Regions from separate parts of the Streptomyces sp. NPDC088747 genome, predicted to be linked through region 2. Evidence: riboswitches for the same ligand, from Rfam matches in the RefSeq annotation. Region 2 holds a riboswitch; the other holds the start of a gene.
What was found. A riboswitch is a leader RNA that binds a small molecule or an ion and turns the genes downstream of it on or off. The one in region 2 is predicted to bind S-adenosylmethionine.
Positions count from the first base shown of each region.

Region 1 (8,770 bases), on a different contig from region 2:
TCGTCCGCGGGCCGGTAGCAGGCGGCGACCTCCACCGCTTCCTGGTCGGGGAAGCGGTGGGGGAGGAGGTTGCGCTGGAGGATCAGTGCCGCGTCGCGCTCGCGGGTGTAGCGGCGGGCGTTGTCCACGCACAGGGCGGCCCGGCCCACGAACTCCTCGGCCAGGCCCAGGTCGTCCCCGTCGAAGGGGTCCTGGCGGCTGCGCCGGAAGAACGTGGTGATGCCCAGGGTCACGCCGCGGGCCTGGATGGGCACGACCATCACGCTGTGCAGCCCGAGGTCGAGGAAGGAGACGGCCCGGCCCCCTGGAGCCCCGGTGGTCCACTCCCTGGCGAGCGGGTCCAGCCGCTCATCGAGCCAGGACTCGCCGTCGGTCAGACACCTGATCGGGGGAGAGCCCGCCCCGTAGGCCACGACATCGCCGATCCCGACAGCGGTTTCCGGGATGCCGCCCTGCACCGACCGCTGCCCGGCGCGCCGCAGCCGCACCGTCTCCGCGTCACTGCGCGGACCGGGTGCGGGTTCGCCTCCCTTGAGCACCGACTCCAGCAGGTCCACCGTCACGAAGTCGGCCAGCCCCGGCACGGCGACATCGGCCAGTTCCTGCGCCGTCTGCATGACGTCCAGGCTGCGGCCGATGTGTTCGCCCGCCCGGTCGAGGAGGGCGAGCCGGCGGCGGGCGCGGTAGCTCTCGCCGATGTCGACGACCGTGTAGTACACGCCGATCGGGTGACCCTGGTCGTCCTCCAGACGGACGAACGACATGGAGTGGGACGTCTCGCGGTGCGGCGCGGAGCGCAGCCGGCCCACGTGCTCGTACCCGGCCACCGGTTCGCCGGTCTCCAGCACCCGGTGCATCTGCGCCTCGATCAGCTCGGCGTCGAGACCCGGCTGCACATCGGCGAGCCTGCGCCCCAGGCGCCGGGTTGGCGGGCCGCCGCCGAACTGCTCCAGCGCGGTGTTGGACCACACGTACCGCAGGTCCGTGTCCAGAATCGCTATGCCCACCGGCGAACGCGAGGTGATCCGCTCCAGCACCGACCGGCTCATGTCCCAGCCCCGGCCGTCCGCCAGCTCGGCCAGGAGCACCACCCAGCGCGCCGGGCCGCCGCCCGCCCGCAGGGGAACGACCCGCACCATCAGCCTCAGCGGGTGCCCGTCGCGGTGCAGTGCGGAGAGAAGCCCGGCCCAGCCGCCGTCGCCGCGGCACCGCTCGGCCAGCTCCGGGACCCGCGCCGCGTCCTCGGGAATCAGCAGGTCGGCGGCGGGCCGTCCGAGCACTTCCCCGGAGGTGTAACCGAGCAGCCGTTCGGCGTCCGCGGTCCAGCTGGTCACCGCCCTGCGGGCATCGAGCAGCAGGGGCACGGCGTCAGCCATGTCGAAGCGCTGCCGGGCCGCCACATCCCGTTCCTTGCTCGAAGCCACCGCGACCCTCTCCGCTCTCCGAAGGTGGTCCTACCCCCTCGCAGCCATTCTTCACGTTGTACGACTGTCGCGCGGGCTTTAGTGAGACGCACGGTGGAGCAGATGAGGGCGGAACACGGCTTTCGCTCGGCTATCGAGGTATCCGCGCCACTCCATGTCAGTCACTCTCCGTGACTGTGTAGGGATGTGCTTGCGCGCGGCCCCCGCGTGCCCGCTGCCGAGCGCCGGGCGGAGAGAGGGGCCACGGCTGAACTCCCGTGCCGATGGCTCCGTATCTCTCCACAGGGATGGCGGGAGACCGCGCGCACGGAAGGAGAGCAGTGTGTCGACACCGCCCGAAGGCGGGCAGCCTACGCGCCGCCCGGCGCTCGAACCCACCTATGTCCAGCGCCGCCGCCGGACCGAGGCACTCGCGGACCTGCTCAGGGAGTTCCGTGAGGATCAGCAGAACGCCGACTCCGGCGAAGGCTATGAGTCGATCAAGCTGTCGCCGACGTGGGACAGCGAGACGGAGGAGTTCTCGCCGGTCCTGTCGGGCGAGGACTACACGGCCGGTGGCGAGCGGCCGAAGGCCGCGGCACGGCCGAAGCCCGCGGAGCCGAGACGTGAACCGAGCAGGCCGCGCTCACTCTCCACGGGCCTCTCCCCAGGGCAGCGCCGGGCCGCGGTCGCCGTCGCGGTGGCGGCGGCAGCGCTGACCGGATTCGGCCTGGCCATGCTGCTCCCGGGCGACGGTGGGGACGGCGGCGGTCCGTCGTCGGCCGCCGCCCCGTCCGCGACGGCGCCTGTCGCCCAGGACCCCTCCCGCGCGGCCGACCCGGACGGCCCCGGCACTCTCCGGGAGGGTGACAGCGGCCCCGAGGTGACGGAGCTCCAGGAACGGCTCCTCGGCATCCCGGACGTGTACCGGAGCGGCGGCACCAGCGGCACCTACGACCCCACGCTCACCGCCGCGGTGGCCCGTTTCCAGCTCTGGTACGGGATCCGGGGCGACGAGACGGGCGTCTACGGCAACGACACCCGGGCCGCCCTGGAATCCCGCACGTGACGACAGGGCGGCTTCACAGACTCCGGTGGAAGGCGGGGTGCGCGTCGAGGCGTCGCACGTAGTCCTGGAGGAGCGGGTACGCGGACAGGTCGTCCGTCGCCTCCAGTTGGACGAGGGCGACCCAGAGGTCCACATCCGCCGCGGTCAGGTCCTTGCCCAACGCGTACGGACCGGCGGCCAGTTGGCGATTCAGCAAGTCAAGTGCCGCCGACCGCACGGCTGATGGCGTACCCGGCGTCAGCTCCCGGTCCAGTAGGTCGCGCAGGTCGTCGACGTCCGCGGCCAGTTCCGGCGGGCGGAGCGGGGAGTTGTGGGATCCGGCCCCGTCGGTGAGGAGGTCGCCGAGGTCGCGCAGGATGTCCGGCGTGTGGTTGCTGACGACGCGTCCGCTCCACCGGTCGCACAGGGCGGGCGCGGTCAGCGGGCCGTCGTAGTGGTGCCAGGTGGCCTCGTACGCCCCGCGCAGTGCGGCGAACGCGGTGGGGGTGTCGGCGGGGAGCGCCACCAGCGTGGTGGCGACCGAGTCCCTGAGGCCCAGCAGGCCCAGAGTGATCGAGACACGCAGCGAGAGGGGACAGCGCGCCGACAGGTAGAGCTCGTAGCGGTGCGGCGCCGGGTAGAAGCCGCCGGCGAGGCCGACTCCGATGCGGCTGCGGAAGCGGTGCGGGCGGGCGGACGGCGCGGCGGAGATCCGGGGGTGGGGGATCGCCTCCAGCGAGCCGGGAACGCACGAGGTCGGGGTACAGGAGGTGCCGGTGTTTGAGGCGTGCGACATTGTCTCGGACATGACTCTCCATGGGGCGAGGAGGCCACGGCCACCTTGTGGGCACCGCGGCGGAACGGAGTGACTGCGCTGCTTACCGGTCCGGATCGCTCGGACTAGTACGCGCTGGAGACACGCAACAGATCGATGTGCAGGCGCCTCGTCAAACCGCTCTTCGTCATTCCCACCGGTTCCGCACTCGGGGCTCGCGAGACGCGAGACCACGCTTGTCCCGCCGCACCGGCGGAACCCGGTCGTCACCCGGGGCACCCCGTCGCGGTGGAAGGGTTGCCTGCCAGCGAGCCGGGGCCGATGACCTCACGGACAGGGAGAACCTGCCCGAAGGGCGCTGACAATCGTGACCGTCCCCGACAGTGTCGGCGCGCTCCGTGAGGCCGTCAAGAAGGCCTTCGCCGCAGTCTCACCAGATGGTCATCAGGTCTGTCGCAACCGCCACTTGAGAGGTGGAACAGGCGTGTCAGCGCCCTGATATGCGACGCGGAACAGATCGCGCGGCCCAGTGGTTGTCGTTGTCGAGGGCACGCGGCGAAGTGTGCGGCGAGTGTGAGAACGGGCATGATCCCCGGGCATTGCGCACCGCTGTGGCCTCCCGTAACGTCCACAGCAGGTTATGAGCGTCAGCGTCAAGCCCTGGCTTGCTGACCGGCAACCCTCCTCCGCGGCGGGGTGCTCCAGGTGACGACCAGGCGGCACCCGTCCCGTGGTTCCGCAAGCGCGACGCCGGCGCGGCCCCTGGCCCGCCGAGCCGAAAGGGTGGAGGTGACCGACGTGTGGGACGCACTCCGCCTCCATGTCATGGTCCTCGCCCCGCGTCGGCGCGTGCATCTCCACACCCGGCCGCACATCGACCTCCAGCGCGTGGCCGGCGCGCTCTGTCGTCCCTGACCCGTCACCCAGCCGCCGCACCCTCCGCACCGAGGCCCGGCGATCTCGTACGGTCGATCAGGAAGGCACCCTTCTCGTGTCCTCGTCACCTTCGTTGCCCTCGTCCTCCTCCCCTTCCTCCGCCCCGCTCCACCTGGCCGTCGCCCTCGACGGCGCCGGCTGGCACCCCGCTGCCTGGCGCGAGCCGGTGGCCCGCCCCGACGAGCTGTTCACCGCCGGGTACTGGACGGACCTCATCACCGAGGCCGAGCGCGGTCTGCTCGACTTCGTGACCATCGAGGACGGACTCGGCCCCCAGTCCGCCCGCCTCAGCGAACCGGACGCACGCACCGACCAGGTGCGCGGCCGGCTCGACGCCGTCCTCATCGCCGCCCGCGTCGCGCCGTTGACCAGCCACATCGGCCTGGTGCCGACCGTTGTCACCACCCACACGGAGCCCTTCCACACCTCCAAGGCCATCGCCACGCTCGACTACGTGAGCACCGGCCGGGCAGGCCTGCGCGTCCAGGCCTCGGCGCGGCAGAATGAGGCCGCGCACTTCGGACGCCGTTCGTTCCCGAAGCTCCGCATCGAGGACCTGGAGACCCCGGCGCTACGGGAGTTGCTCGTCGACCTCTTCGAGGAGACCGCCGACTACGTCGAGGCGGTGCGCCGGCTGTGGGACAGCTGGGAGGACGACGCGGAGATCCGCGACGTCGCCACCGGCCGCTTCGTCGACCGCGACAAACTCCACTACATCGACTTCGAGGGCAGGCACTTCAGCGTCAAGGGCCCCTCGATCACCCCCCGTCCGCCGCAGGGGCAGCCCCTGGTCACCGCACTCGCCCACGAGTCCGGGACGGGCGCGCCGTTCCGGCTCCTCGGCCGCAGCGCCGACCTCGGATACGTCACTCCGCACGACGCCGAGCAGGCACGCGCCGTCGTCGCCGCCGTATGCACGGAACAGGCGGCCGCCGGACGCGCCGAGGAGCCGTTGCACCTCTTCGGGGACCTGGTGGTGTTCCTCGACGACGACCCCGCCGCCGCGACGGCCCGCCGGGAGCGCCTCGACGCCCTCGCGGGCTACCCGTACACCAGCGACGCACGGGTCTTCACCGGAACACCCGTCCAACTGGCGGACCTGCTCCAGGAGTTGCGCGAGGCCGGGCTGACCGGCTTCCGGCTGCGCCCCGCCGTCGCCGGCCACGACCTGCCGGCGATCACCAGGGGCCTGGTCCCCGAACTCCAGCGGCGGGACGCTTTCCGGCGCTCGTACGAGGCCGACACCCTGCGCGGGCTGCTCGGACTGGCCCGCCCCGCCAACCGCTACGCCGCCCACGTCTGAGCCGGAGGGACCCCACTCATGAGCAGGTCGACCGACAAGCCGCTCAAGCAGATCCACCTCGCGGCACACTTCCCGGGCGTCAACAACACCACCGTGTGGAGCGACCCCGAAGCCGGCAGCCACATCGAGTTCAGCTCCTTCGCGCACTTCGCGCGGACCGCCGAACGCGCCAAGTTCGACTTCCTCTTCCTCGCCGAAGGCCTCCGACTGCGCGAACAGGGCGGCAAGATCTACGACTTGGACGTGGTCGGACGGCCCGACACCTTCACCGTCCTCACCGCGCTCGCCGCCGTGACCGAGCACCTCGGCCTGACCGGCACGATCAACTCCACGTTCAACGAGCCCTACGAGGTGGCACGCCAGTTCGCGAGCCTCGACCACCTCTCCGGCGGGCGCGCCGCCTGGAACGTCGTCACGTCCTGGGACGCCTTCACCGGCGAGAACTTCCGCCGGGGCGGCTTCCTCCCGCAGGAGGAGCGGTACTCCAGGGCCAGGGAGTTCCTGGCCACCGCCAACGAACTGTTCGACTCCTGGCACGGCGACGAGATCATCGCCGACCGGGGGAGCGGCACCTTCCTGCGCGACGCCCAGGCCGGGGCCTTCGTGCACAAGGGGCAGCACTTCGACATCCAGGGGCAGTTCAACGTGCCGCGCAGCCCGCAGGGCCGCCCGGTCGTCTTCCAGGCCGGGGACTCCGACGAGGGACGCGAGTTCGCCGCCGCCGGCGCGGACGCGATCTTCAGCCGGTACAGCACCCTCAAGGAGGGGCAGGCGTTCTACACGGACGTCAAGGGCCGACTGGCCCGCCACGGCCGCACCCACGACCAGTTGCTGATCCTGCCCGCCGCCACCTTCGTGCTCGGCGACACGGACGCCGAGGCGGAGGAGATCTCCCGCGAGGTGCGCCGACTGCAGGTCAGCGGCGCCACCGCCATCAAGCACCTCGAGTTCGTCTGGAACCGCGACCTGTCCGCGTACGACCCGGAAGGACCGCTCCCCGACATCGACCCGGACCTCGGCGAACACACCATCGCCCGGGGCCGCGCCCAAGTGCGCATGTACCGCGACCCGTTGGCCACGGCCAGGGAATGGCGGGAGCTCGCGGCCGCCAACAAGTGGTCGATCCGCGACCTCGTCATCGAGACCGGCAACCGGCAGGCGTTCGTCGGCTCCCCGGCCACCGTCGCCCGGACCATCGACGACTTCGTCCAGTCGGACGCGAGCGACGGCTTCATCCTCGTCCCGCACATCACCCCGGGCGGCCTCGACTCCTTCGCCGACACCGTCGTCCCGCTGCTCCAGGAACGCGGCGTCTTCCGTACGGAGTACGAGGGCACCACCCTGCGCGACCACCTCGGCCTGGCCCACCCCGACGCCGACGCGCCGTCCGAGCGAGCCGCCTCGTGAGGTTCCTCGCGATCACCCTGATCGTGCACGCGCCGGACCCGGTGACCGGCGTACGCAAGCCGACCCACGCACGATTTCGCGAAGTGATCGACAACGCGCTGCTGGCGGAGGAGCTGGGCTTCGACGGGTTCGGCGTGGGGGAGCGCCACGAGCGGCCGTTCATCTCCTCCTCGCCGCCCGTCGTCCTCAGCCACCTCGCCGCCCTCACCTCGCGCATCCGCCTGTTCACCGCGGTCACCACGCTCAGCCTGCTGGACCCGGTGCGCGCGTACGAGGACTACGCGACCCTGGACCATCTGTCCGGCGGACGACTTGAGTTGATCATCGGCAAGGGCAACGGAGCCGCCCAGCGGGAGCTGTTCCACGTCACGCCCGAGGACCAGTGGGAGCGCAACGCCGAGAGCTACGAGGTGTTCCGGCAGATCTGGCGGCAGGACAAGGTCACCGCCGCGACCCGCTTCCGCCCCGCGCTGAGCGGGGCGGAGGTGTGGCCCCGGCCGTTCCAGCAGCCCGTCCGGGTCTGGCACGGCAGCGCGACGAGCAAGGAGTCGGTGGACCTCGCCGCCCGCTACGGTGATCCGCTGTTCTCGGCGAACGTCACCAACCCGATAGAGCCGTATGCCGAGTTGATCAGTTACTACCGGGAGCGGTGGGAGCACTACGGCCACGATCCGGCCCGGATCGCGGTCGGCGCCGGGTCGGCGGGCTACTACGCCGCCCGCACCTCGCAGGAGGCGGTCGCCGCCTACCGGCCCGTCTTCGAGGGGCAGTTGGCGTTCCAGAAGGCGCTGGGCCTGGAGCCGGTGTTCCCGACCCTGGAGGACTTCGTGGAGCGCAGTTCGGCGCTGATCGGCAGTCCTCAGCAGGTGATCGAGAAGGTGCACCGCTACCACGAGCGGTTCGGGCACACCGTGCAGCACCTTCAGGCGGACGCGAGCGGCCTGACCGGGGCCCAGCACCGCGCCTCCCTCGAACTCTTCCAGTCCGACATCGCGCCCGTGCTGCGACGCGAGATTCCCGAACCGCCGTTCGCGTGGGGACCGGTGTTCGCCGAGGCGCCGCCGGCCTTGTCACCGGTCACGTCCGTGCCGACGCCGGAGCGGGAGCCGCAACAGCAGCCGCAGCCGGGGCCCCGTCCGGCGTCGTCCCCGTCCCCGTCCCGTCCCGCACCCGCCGACCGCTGAGGAGCCCCGTTCCATGTCAGACATCCCCCTCGGCGTCCTCGACCTCATCCCCATCTCGTCCGGCTCGAACGCGACCGAGGCACTGCGCAACTCCATCGATCTGGCCCAGCGGGCGGAGCGGTCCGGCTACGCCCGCTACTGGTTCGCCGAGCACCACCTCAACCCGGGCGTGGCAGGCACCTCACCGGCGGTCGTCCTCGCCCTGACCGCCTCCGCGACCTCCACGATCCGGCTCGGTTCCGGGGCCGTGCAGCTCGGTCACCGCACCGCTCTCGCCACGGTGGAGGAGTTCGGCCTGGTCGACGCGTTGCACCCGGGTCGCCTGGACCTGGGGCTCGGCCGTTCGGGCGGCCGTCCGCCGGCAGGACCGGCCACCCCGTCGACGACCGCGACACCGGTCGTCGACGGCCGGACCCCGAACGGGCTGCGGATCCCCCCGCGGTTCTCCTTCGAGCACCTGCTCGGCTCGCCCCGCGTCGCGCTCCACCAGAAGCTGCTCCAACTGCCGAACGCCGAGTCGCAGGACTACGGCGAGCAGATCGACGACGTCCTCGCGCTGCTGGCCGGCACCTACCGCTCCGCGGACGGCATCGAGGCGCACGCCGTGCCGGGCGAGGGAGCCGACGTACAGATATGGATCCTGGGCAGCAGCGGCGGACAGAGCGCCGACGTCGCGGGCCGGAACGGACTGCGTTTCGCCGCGAACTACCACGT
Region 1 is NZ_JBIVKZ010000012.1:162,336-171,105, reverse strand. Features, by position in the region: gene ACIP79_RS26805 (SpoIIE family protein phosphatase) at 1-1,376, opposite strand, end outside; gene ACIP79_RS26800 (peptidoglycan-binding protein) at 1,747-2,472, shown strand; gene ACIP79_RS26795 (glutathione S-transferase family protein) at 2,486-3,259, opposite strand; gene ACIP79_RS26790 (putative leader peptide) at 3,352-3,417, opposite strand; SAM riboswitch class IV at 3,454-3,599, opposite strand; SAM riboswitch class IV at 3,863-3,977, shown strand; gene ACIP79_RS26785 (putative leader peptide) at 4,052-4,141, shown strand; gene ACIP79_RS26780 (LLM class flavin-dependent oxidoreductase) at 4,218-5,465, shown strand; gene ACIP79_RS26775 (NtaA/DmoA family FMN-dependent monooxygenase) at 5,484-6,872, shown strand; gene ACIP79_RS26770 (LLM class flavin-dependent oxidoreductase) at 6,869-8,056, shown strand; gene ACIP79_RS26765 (LLM class flavin-dependent oxidoreductase) at 8,070-8,770, shown strand, end outside.
Region 1: another riboswitch for S-adenosylmethionine. It lies ahead of ACIP79_RS26785 (putative leader peptide); the one in region 2 lies ahead of thrC (threonine synthase).

Region 2 (8,770 bases):
CGGCGTCTGGTAGAGCATGTGGTGGACGAACCACAGCACCGAGTTCGCGATGCCGTTGTAGGCGTCCGCGTGCGTGTCGGCGTCGATGTCCAGCATCCGTACGCCGTCCTCGCCGACCCCGCGCCGCACCGCCTCACGGTCCCCTTCGCCCAGCGCGGAGCACACCCACAGGGCGCCCGCGTCCGGGCCGATCGCCGACAGCCCCGAGACCAGCCCGCCGCCACCCCGCCTGGGGTGCAGCGAGCCGTCCTCGTGGACGTCGTAGGAGACGGGGCCGCGGTTGGACGCGACGAGGATCCGATGGGAACCCTGCGGAGATGCGGTGGAAGCCGTGGAAGCCATACGCCTCAACCTAGCCCGGCCCGGAAACGCTCAAACGTACGGACGGGGTACCGCGAGGACGTATTCGGCCCCCGGGATCACGCCGCTCTGCGCGCCTGGTACTCCGAGATCTCCGCCATCGGAGGCCGTTCCTCCGTATCGACGGAATAGGTGCGCGGCTCGAAGCCCGACTCGCCCCGTTCGAACTGGGTGAGGGCCGGACGGATGAGGTGGCCGCGGGCGAGCCGGAGCTGCGCGGTGCGGTAGATCGCGGCGGACATCCGGCCCAGCGCCTGGCCGTCCTGGTGCCGGTGCTTGCGGACGCCGACGTCGACCTGGGCGAGCGCGTCCAGGCCCACCAGGTGCAGGGCGTCGACGAGCATGCCCAGTTCCACGCCGTATCCGACGGGGAACGGCAGCTGTTCGAGGAGCGAGCGGCGGGCCGCGTACTCGCCGCCGAGCGGCTGGACGAATCCGGCCAGCTGCGGCCAGTGCATGTTCAGCAGGGGGCGGGCCATCAGTTCGGTGACACGGCCGCCCTGGCCGGCCGCCGTCCTGCCGGAGGAGGGCTCGCCCGGCAGGTTCAGCGGGCGGTCGTACATCGCCTTGACCAGATCCACGCCCGGATCGGTGAGGAGCGGCCCCACGATCCCGGTGACGAAGTCCGAGGAGAACTCCTTGAGGTCCGCGTCGATGAAACAGACGATGTCGCCGCTGGTCACGAGGAGTGACCGCCACAGGACCTCGCCCTTGCCGGGCACGGCCGGGATGCGGGGGAGTATGTCGTCCCTGTGGACGACCCGGGCGCCGGCCGCGGCGGCGACCTCGGAGGTGCGGTCCGTCGAGCCCGAGTCGATGACGACGATCTCGTCGACGAGGGGGACGTTCCGGGTCATCAGGTCGCGGCGGATGACGGAGACGATCTCCCCGACCGTCTTCTCCTCGTTGAGGGCGGGGAGGACCACGCTCACCGTGGAATGGGTGGAGCGTTTCGCGGCGATGAGTTTCTTGAGCGGGCGGTCACTCACGGACCAGGAGCGCGTGCTCAGCCAGCGCTCGACGTCTTCCAGCACGTGCGGCTCTCCCTTGCGTTCATTGGGATGCTTGTGCCCGTCGCCGCGCCGGCAGGGGGTGTCTCCGGCATCTCGCGGTTCGGACGGCTCTCTCCACCATCCAGGCCTTCGGTTACAGTCTTGAACAACGCTGATGACCATCGCATGTCGGGGGTCGTTGAGCGTACAACTGAATACCGCTCATCCAGAGGGGCAGAGGGATACGGCCCGTTGAAGCCCCGGCAACCCTCCAGCTGGTTCTTGTCACGTCGACGTGGTGAGGCTCCCGGCTCGGGAAGGTGCCAAATCCGTCTCACGGCGAAGTGCGTCGTGAGGAAGATGAGGAGAAAGGGCCTCGCCTCCATGGCTGCGCAGACTGTCGCAAGCACCACCGCGAACACCACGAACACCGTGACCTCCCCGGATTCCGCGAACTCCGTCGATCTGGGCCCCGCCGCCGCGCTTTCCTGCCGCGAGTGCGGCCACCGAGTGCCCCTCGGTCCGGTCTTCGCCTGCGAGGAGTGTTTCGGACCGCTGGAGATCGCGTACGACTTCTCCTCCTACGAGACCGAGGACCTCCGCAAGCGCATCGAAGCGGGCCCGGCAAACATCTGGCGTTACGCGCCGCTCCTGCCGGTACCGGCGGACGTCGCGGAGAAGCCGAACATCAACCCCGGCTGGACCAAGCTCGTCAAGGCCGACAACCTGGCGCGCGAGCTGGGCGTCAACCCGGGCAGGCTCTTCGTCAAGGACGACTCGGGCAACCCGACGCACTCCTTCAAGGACCGCGTCGTAGCCCAGGCCATCGAGGCCGCCCGCGCCTTCGGCTTCACCACCCTCTCCTGCTCCTCCACCGGCAACCTCGCCGGCGCCGTGGGCGCAGCGGCTGCCCGCGCCGGCTTCCGCTCCTGTGTGTTCATCCCGCACGACCTGGAGCAGGGCAAGATCGTCATGGCCGCGGTGTACGGCGGGGAGCTCGTCGGCATCGAGGGCAACTACGACGACGTGAACCGTTTCTGCTCCGAGCTGATCGGCGACCCGGCCGGCGAGGGCTGGGGCTTCGTCAACGTCAACCTGCGGCCGTACTACGCGGAGGGCTCCAAGACCCTCGCGTACGAGATCTGCGAGCAGCTCGGCTGGCGGCTGCCCGACCAGCTGGTGGTCCCGATCGCCTCCGGCTCCCAGCTCACGAAGATCGACAAGGGTCTGAAGGAGCTGATCGAGCTCGGCCTCGTCGAGGACAGGCCGTACAAGATCTTCGGTGCCCAGGCCGAGGGCTGCTCGCCGGTGTCCGTGGCCTACAAGGCCGGCCACGACGTCGTACGGCCCCAGAAGCCCGACACCATCGCCAAGTCGCTCGCCATCGGCAACCCGGCCGACGGGCCCTACGTGCTCGACATCGCGCGGCGCACGGGCGGTGCTGTGGAGGACGTGGACGACGAGCAGATCGTCGAGGCGATCAAGCTCCTCGCGCGGACCGAGGGGATCTTCGCCGAGACGGCGGGTGGCGTCACGGTGGGTGTGACGAAGAAGCTGATCGAGAACGGTCTGCTCGACCCGACCCTCACCACCGTCGTCCTCAACACCGGCGACGGTCTCAAGACCCTGGACGCGGTGGCCTCGGACACCGGGCTCACCGCGACCATCCGCCCGAACCTGGACTCCTTCCGCGAGGCCGGCCTCGCGTCCTGAGCGGGGGCGTTCCGCTGGAATGCCGTATCAGCACCGCGCCCATGGGCCCGTAAACCTGACCGGAGGTCAATCGTGAGCGTCAACGTCCGCATCCCCACCATCCTGCGCACCTACACCGGCGGCAAGGCCGAGGTGCCCGCCGAGGGCGGCACCCTCGGCGAGGTGATCGCCGACCTGGAGCAGAACCACACCGGCATCGCCGCGCGCGTCCTGGACGACCAGGGCAAGCTGCGCCGCTTCGTCAACGTGTACGTGAACGACGACGACGTCCGCTTCGAGCAGGGCCTGGAGACGGCGACGCCGGACGGCGCGGGCGTCTCGATCATCCCGGCCGTCGCGGGCGGCTGACCCCTGCTGACACTGAGTAATCGCCGTTACCTTCGGTAATGGTAATTACCGAGAGTTCATCGAATTGCCCCCTCCGTGAGAGAAGCGGAGGGGGCAATTCTGTATGATTGAGCGCGGTACAGTTGGGGAAGCTGCTTCGCTTTCGAGTCGGTTCCATGCCGGGTGCATATGAGTCCTCGCGTGACGCCCGACAAGAAGCAGCCAATGTACCCCGTATATTTGAGCCGTTTATGGCATTTATGGGGCCCGACTTGCCCGGAATCTTTGCGAATTCTCCGGATATTCCCGATCGGTCTTGCCCAGAATTCTCGTCCGATTGACCTGTTGCAGAGGGCAGTTGGACGGATACATTCAGCCGCGGTCGACGCGTTCCGGCGCACACCCCCAATCCTTGGGGGGTGAGGTCTGACCCGGGCCCGCGAAGTGCGGTCCTGTGCAAGGGCCAGTAATAGGGGAGTTAGGCATGGCTCAGGGCACCGTCAAATGGTTCAACGCGGAGAAGGGGTACGGCTTCATCGCGGTCGACGGTGGTGCGGATGTATTCGTCCACTACAGCGCGATTCAGATGGACGGCTACCGCACCCTTGAAGAGGGCCAGCGGGTCGAGTTCGAGATCTCGCAGGGCCAGAAAGGGCCGCAGGCGGACATGGTCCGGCTGGCGACCAGCTGAAGCACGCGCCGACTGATAGCTCTGTTCGACGTGACGAAGGGCTCGTGTCCCCGGCAGGGGGCACGAGCCCTTCGGTCTGTCCGGCCTCCGCCGCCCCTCGCGCCCGTGTGCGCCCCCCGCTCCACCTGCGGATCTTCCGGAGCCGCTTGCACTCGGTAGGGGCGAGTGCTAATCATTGGCGTTAGCACTCTGAAGGTGAGAGTGACAACGAGGACCGGGTCAGTGAGGCCCGCAGGCCAAGTGGGGCAAGGAACCACGCGGCACGCAGGCCGTCCGTCGCGGGCGCGGGCGCGGTCCGGAGCAATCCACCCCAGTCCGGGAGGACCACTTCACATGGCCAAGATCATCGCGTTCGACGAGGAGGCACGGCGCGGTCTCGAGCGCGGGATGAACCAGCTCGCCGACGCCGTCAAGGTCACCCTTGGCCCCAAGGGCCGCAACGTCGTCCTCGAGAAGAAGTGGGGCGCCCCCACGATCACCAACGATGGTGTTTCCATCGCCAAGGAGATCGAGCTCGAGGACCCGTACGAGAAGATCGGCGCCGAGCTGGTCAAGGAAGTCGCCAAGAAGACGGACGACGTCGCCGGCGACGGTACGACCACCGCGACCGTTCTGGCGCAGGCGCTGGTCCGCGAGGGCCTGCGCAACGTAGCCGCCGGTGCCAACCCGATGGCCCTCAAGCGTGGTATCGAGAAGGCCGTCGAGGCCGTCTCCGGTGCCCTCCTTGAGCAGGCCAAGGATGTCGAGACCAAGGAGCAGATCGCTTCCACGGCCTCCATCTCCGCCGCCGACACCCAGATCGGCGAGCTCATCGCCGAGGCGATGGACAAGGTCGGCAAGGAAGGCGTCATCACCGTCGAGGAGTCCCAGACCTTCGGTCTGGAGCTGGAACTCACCGAGGGTATGCGCTTCGACAAGGGCTACATCTCGGCGTACTTCGCCACCGACATGGAGCGTATGGAGTCCGTCCTGGACGACCCGTACATCCTGATCGCCAACTCGAAGATCGCCAGCGTCAAGGACCTGCTCCCGCTCCTGGAGAAGGTCATGCAGTCGGGCAAGCCGCTGCTGATCATCGCCGAGGACGTCGAGGGCGAGGCTCTGTCGACGCTGGTCGTCAACAAGATCCGTGGCACCTTCAAGTCCGTCGCCGTCAAGGCTCCGGGCTTCGGTGACCGCCGCAAGGCCATGCTCGGCGACATCGCCATCCTCACGGGCGGCGAGGTCATCTCCGAGGAGGTCGGCCTCAAGCTGGAGAACGCGGGTATCGACCTGCTGGGCCGTGCCCGCAAGGTCGTCATCACCAAGGACGAGACGACGATCGTCGACGGCTCCGGCTCCGCCGACCAGGTCGCCGGCCGGGTCAACCAGATCCGCGCCGAGATCGACAACTCCGACTCGGACTACGACCGCGAGAAGCTCCAGGAGCGTCTGGCGAAGCTGGCCGGCGGCGTGGCCGTCATCAAGGCCGGTGCCGCCACGGAGGTCGAGCTCAAGGAGCGCAAGCACCGCATCGAGGACGCCGTTCGCAACGCGAAGGCGGCCGTCGAGGAGGGCATCGTCGCCGGTGGTGGCGTGGCTCTCATCCAGGCTTCCTCGGTCTTCGAGAAGCTGGAGCTCACGGGTGACGAGGCGACCGGCGCCAACGCCGTGCGGCTCGCCCTGGAGGCCCCGCTCAAGCAGATCGCCGTCAACGGCGGTCTCGAGGGTGGCGTCATCGTCGAGAAGGTGCGCAACCTGCCCGTCGGCCACGGCCTCAACGCCGCGACCGGTGAGTACGTCGACATGATCGCCGAAGGCATCATCGACCCGGCGAAGGTCACGCGCTCTGCCCTGCAGAACGCCGCGTCCATCGCCGCGCTGTTCCTCACCACCGAGGCCGTCATCGCCGACAAGCCGGAGAAGGCCGCCGCGGGCGGCGCTCCGGGCGGCATGCCGGGCGGTGACATGGACTTCTGATCCACCTCGGGGCTCCGGCCCCCGGTAGATCACCGTCCTTCGTACCGAGGGCGGCACCCCTTCTCCCAAGGGGTGCCGCCCTCGGGCGTTTCCGTTTCCGTGATCACGTCGGGGAGTGACCTGGATCACATGACGGTTGCCCCGGGGTCGGAATGCGATGACGGGGGGACCGGTTGACGCTCTTGAAGCGAGTCAATGCACGTGCACATATCCATCACATGTACCTATGCACGAGCATCTCGCGCCGACCGGCTTCCGACCGACTCTCCCCCAGGAGTACTCACGTGACACTCGCCCCCTCGCGCGCGGCCCAGATCCTGTCCCGCCCCCTCGCCCTCAACGGCCTGACCGTCCCGAACCGGATCGTCATGGCGCCGATGACCCGCCAGTTCTCCCCGGGCGGCATCCCGGGCGAGGATGTCGTGTCGTACTACGCCCGCCGCGCCGCCGCGGGTGTGGGCCTCATCGTCACCGAGGGCACGTACATCGGCCACGAGTCGGCCGGGCAGAGCGACCGGATCCCGCGTTTCCACGGCGAGGAGCAGCTCGCGGGCTGGGCGAAGGTGGCGGAGGCCGTGCACGCGGCGGGCGGGAAGATCGTGCCGCAGCTCTGGCACATCGGCATGGTCCGCAGCGCGGGTGAGCCGCCCTTCGCGGAAGCCCCCGCGGTCGGCCCGTCCGGCCTGCGGATCAACGGCACCGCCGGTGAGGGCAGGGAGATGACCCAGGCGGACCTGGACGACGTCATCGCGGCGTTCGCCGAGGCCGCGGCGGACGCCGAGCGCATCGGCTTCGACGGTGTCGAACTGCACGGCGCGCACGGCTACCTGATCGACCAGTTCCTGTGGGAGGGCACCAACCGGCGCACCGACGCGTACGGCGGTGACCTCGTCGCCCGTACGAGGTTCGCGACCGAGATCGTCGCCGCGGTCCGCGCCGCGGTCTCCCCGTCCTTCCCTGTCCTCTTCCGGTACTCGCAGTGGAAGCAGGAGGCCTACGACGCCCGCCTCGCGGAGACGCCCGAGGAGCTCGGCGCCCTCCTGTTCCCGCTCGCCGAGGCCGGAGTGGACGCCTTCCACGCGTCGACGCGCCGCTACTGGCTCCCGGAGTTCGAGGGCTCGGACCTCAACCTGGCGGGCTGGACGAAGAAGCTGACGGGCAAGCCCGCCATCACCGTCGGGTCGGTCGGCCTCGACGGCGACTTCATCAGCGGCTTCGCGGGCGAGGGCGCCGCGGCGGCCGGCCTCGACAACCTGCTGGACCGCCTGGAGCGCGAGGAGTTCGACCTCGTGGCGGTCGGCCGCGCGCTGCTCCAGGACCCGGAGTGGGCGGCGAAGGTCCTGGACGGCCGACACGGCGAACTGACCGCGTTCGACCCGGCGGCCATGGGCTCGCTGAGCTGACTCCAAGGCTCCGCCGCTTCCGGCTCCGCCGACGCTCCCGACTCGTCCGGGGCCCGCCTTGTCCGGGGCCCGCCTCGTCCGGTTCTCCCGGCCCTTCCGGCGCCCCGGCACCGCCGGTTGTTCCAGCACCGCCGGTTCGCTTCCCGTGCTGCCGGTTCTGTCGGGGTCCCCGTTGCTCCCGGGGCTCTCAATTCCTCCAAGCGCCCCGGCGTTGCCGGTTCCCTTCCCGTGCTGCCGGTTCTGTCGGGGCCCCCGTTCCTCCCGGGGCCCTCAACGCCTCCGGGCACCCCGGCGCCGCCGGTTCCCTTCCCGTGCTGCCGGTTCTGCCGGCGCTCCCCGCTCCTCCCGTGCCCGCCCTCGGCTCATCCACCTCCTCCGGAGGGCAGGGGCGAGGGCGTGCTCTGGTTGCCCGGACCGGTGGCCGCTAGCTTCGGAGCATGCGGATACTGCATCTGTCGGACACCCACATAGAACGTACGGACGCTCCCAACGCGGCCGGCGTCAACGCGAGCGAGTCGTTGCGGCTGCTGCTCACCGATCTGCGGCACCAGCGGGGCGTCGACGCGATCGTCGTCAGCGGTGACGTGGCCAACGACGGTGCCCCGGAGGCGTACACGGCCGTCCGCGAGACGTTGAGCGAGTTCGCGCTCCGGGAACTCGGCGGGAACATCCCGGTCTTCTACAGCACCGGCAACCACGACGAGCGCCAGGCCTTCGGCAAGGTGCTGGGCAGCGGCCACCTGGACGCGGACGGCACGGACCGCGCCGAGGCGGTGATGGACTCCGCCGACTCCGAGCGGGCGGCGGTGAGCACCGTCGACGGTTACCGCTTCGTCACCCTCGACTCGCTGGTGCCTGGCATGGTGCACGGGCACCTCGGCGGCGCGCAGCTCGACTGGCTCCGTGAGGTCCTGCGGACACCGGCGCCACGGGGCACGGTCCTGGTCTTCCACCACCCGCCGATCACCCTGGACGTCCCCACCCAACGGGCCTTCGGCCTGCGCAACCCGGCCGAGCTGGCCGACGCGATCCGCGGCGCGGACGTCCTGGCCGTCCTCACCGGCCACTTCCATCTGCAGATCTTCGGCTTCCTGGAGGCCACGCCGGTGTGGGTGACACCGGGCGTCGTCAACCGCATCGACCTGACCACGCGCCCCGGCACGGAACGGGCGGTCCGTGGCGCGTCGGCGTCGCTGGTGGAGCTGGGCGGGCCGTCCGGCCCGATGTTCCACACCTTCCACGCACGCGATCCGCGGGCCCACGAGACGGTGTACGAGCTGGACGAGGAGCAGACGCGGTCGCTGATCGCGCGGATGGGGCCCGGA
Region 2 is NZ_JBIVKZ010000018.1:58,070-66,839, reverse strand. Features, by position in the region: gene ACIP79_RS33490 (trehalose-6-phosphate synthase) at 1-342, opposite strand, end outside; gene ACIP79_RS33485 (glucosyl-3-phosphoglycerate synthase) at 420-1,394, opposite strand; SAM riboswitch class I at 1,572-1,719, shown strand; gene thrC (threonine synthase) at 1,737-3,065, shown strand; gene ACIP79_RS33475 (MoaD/ThiS family protein) at 3,138-3,413, shown strand; gene ACIP79_RS33470 (cold-shock protein) at 3,877-4,083, shown strand; gene groL (chaperonin GroEL) at 4,417-6,042, shown strand; gene ACIP79_RS33460 (NADH:flavin oxidoreductase) at 6,327-7,445, shown strand; gene ACIP79_RS33455 (metallophosphoesterase family protein) at 7,883-8,770, shown strand, end outside.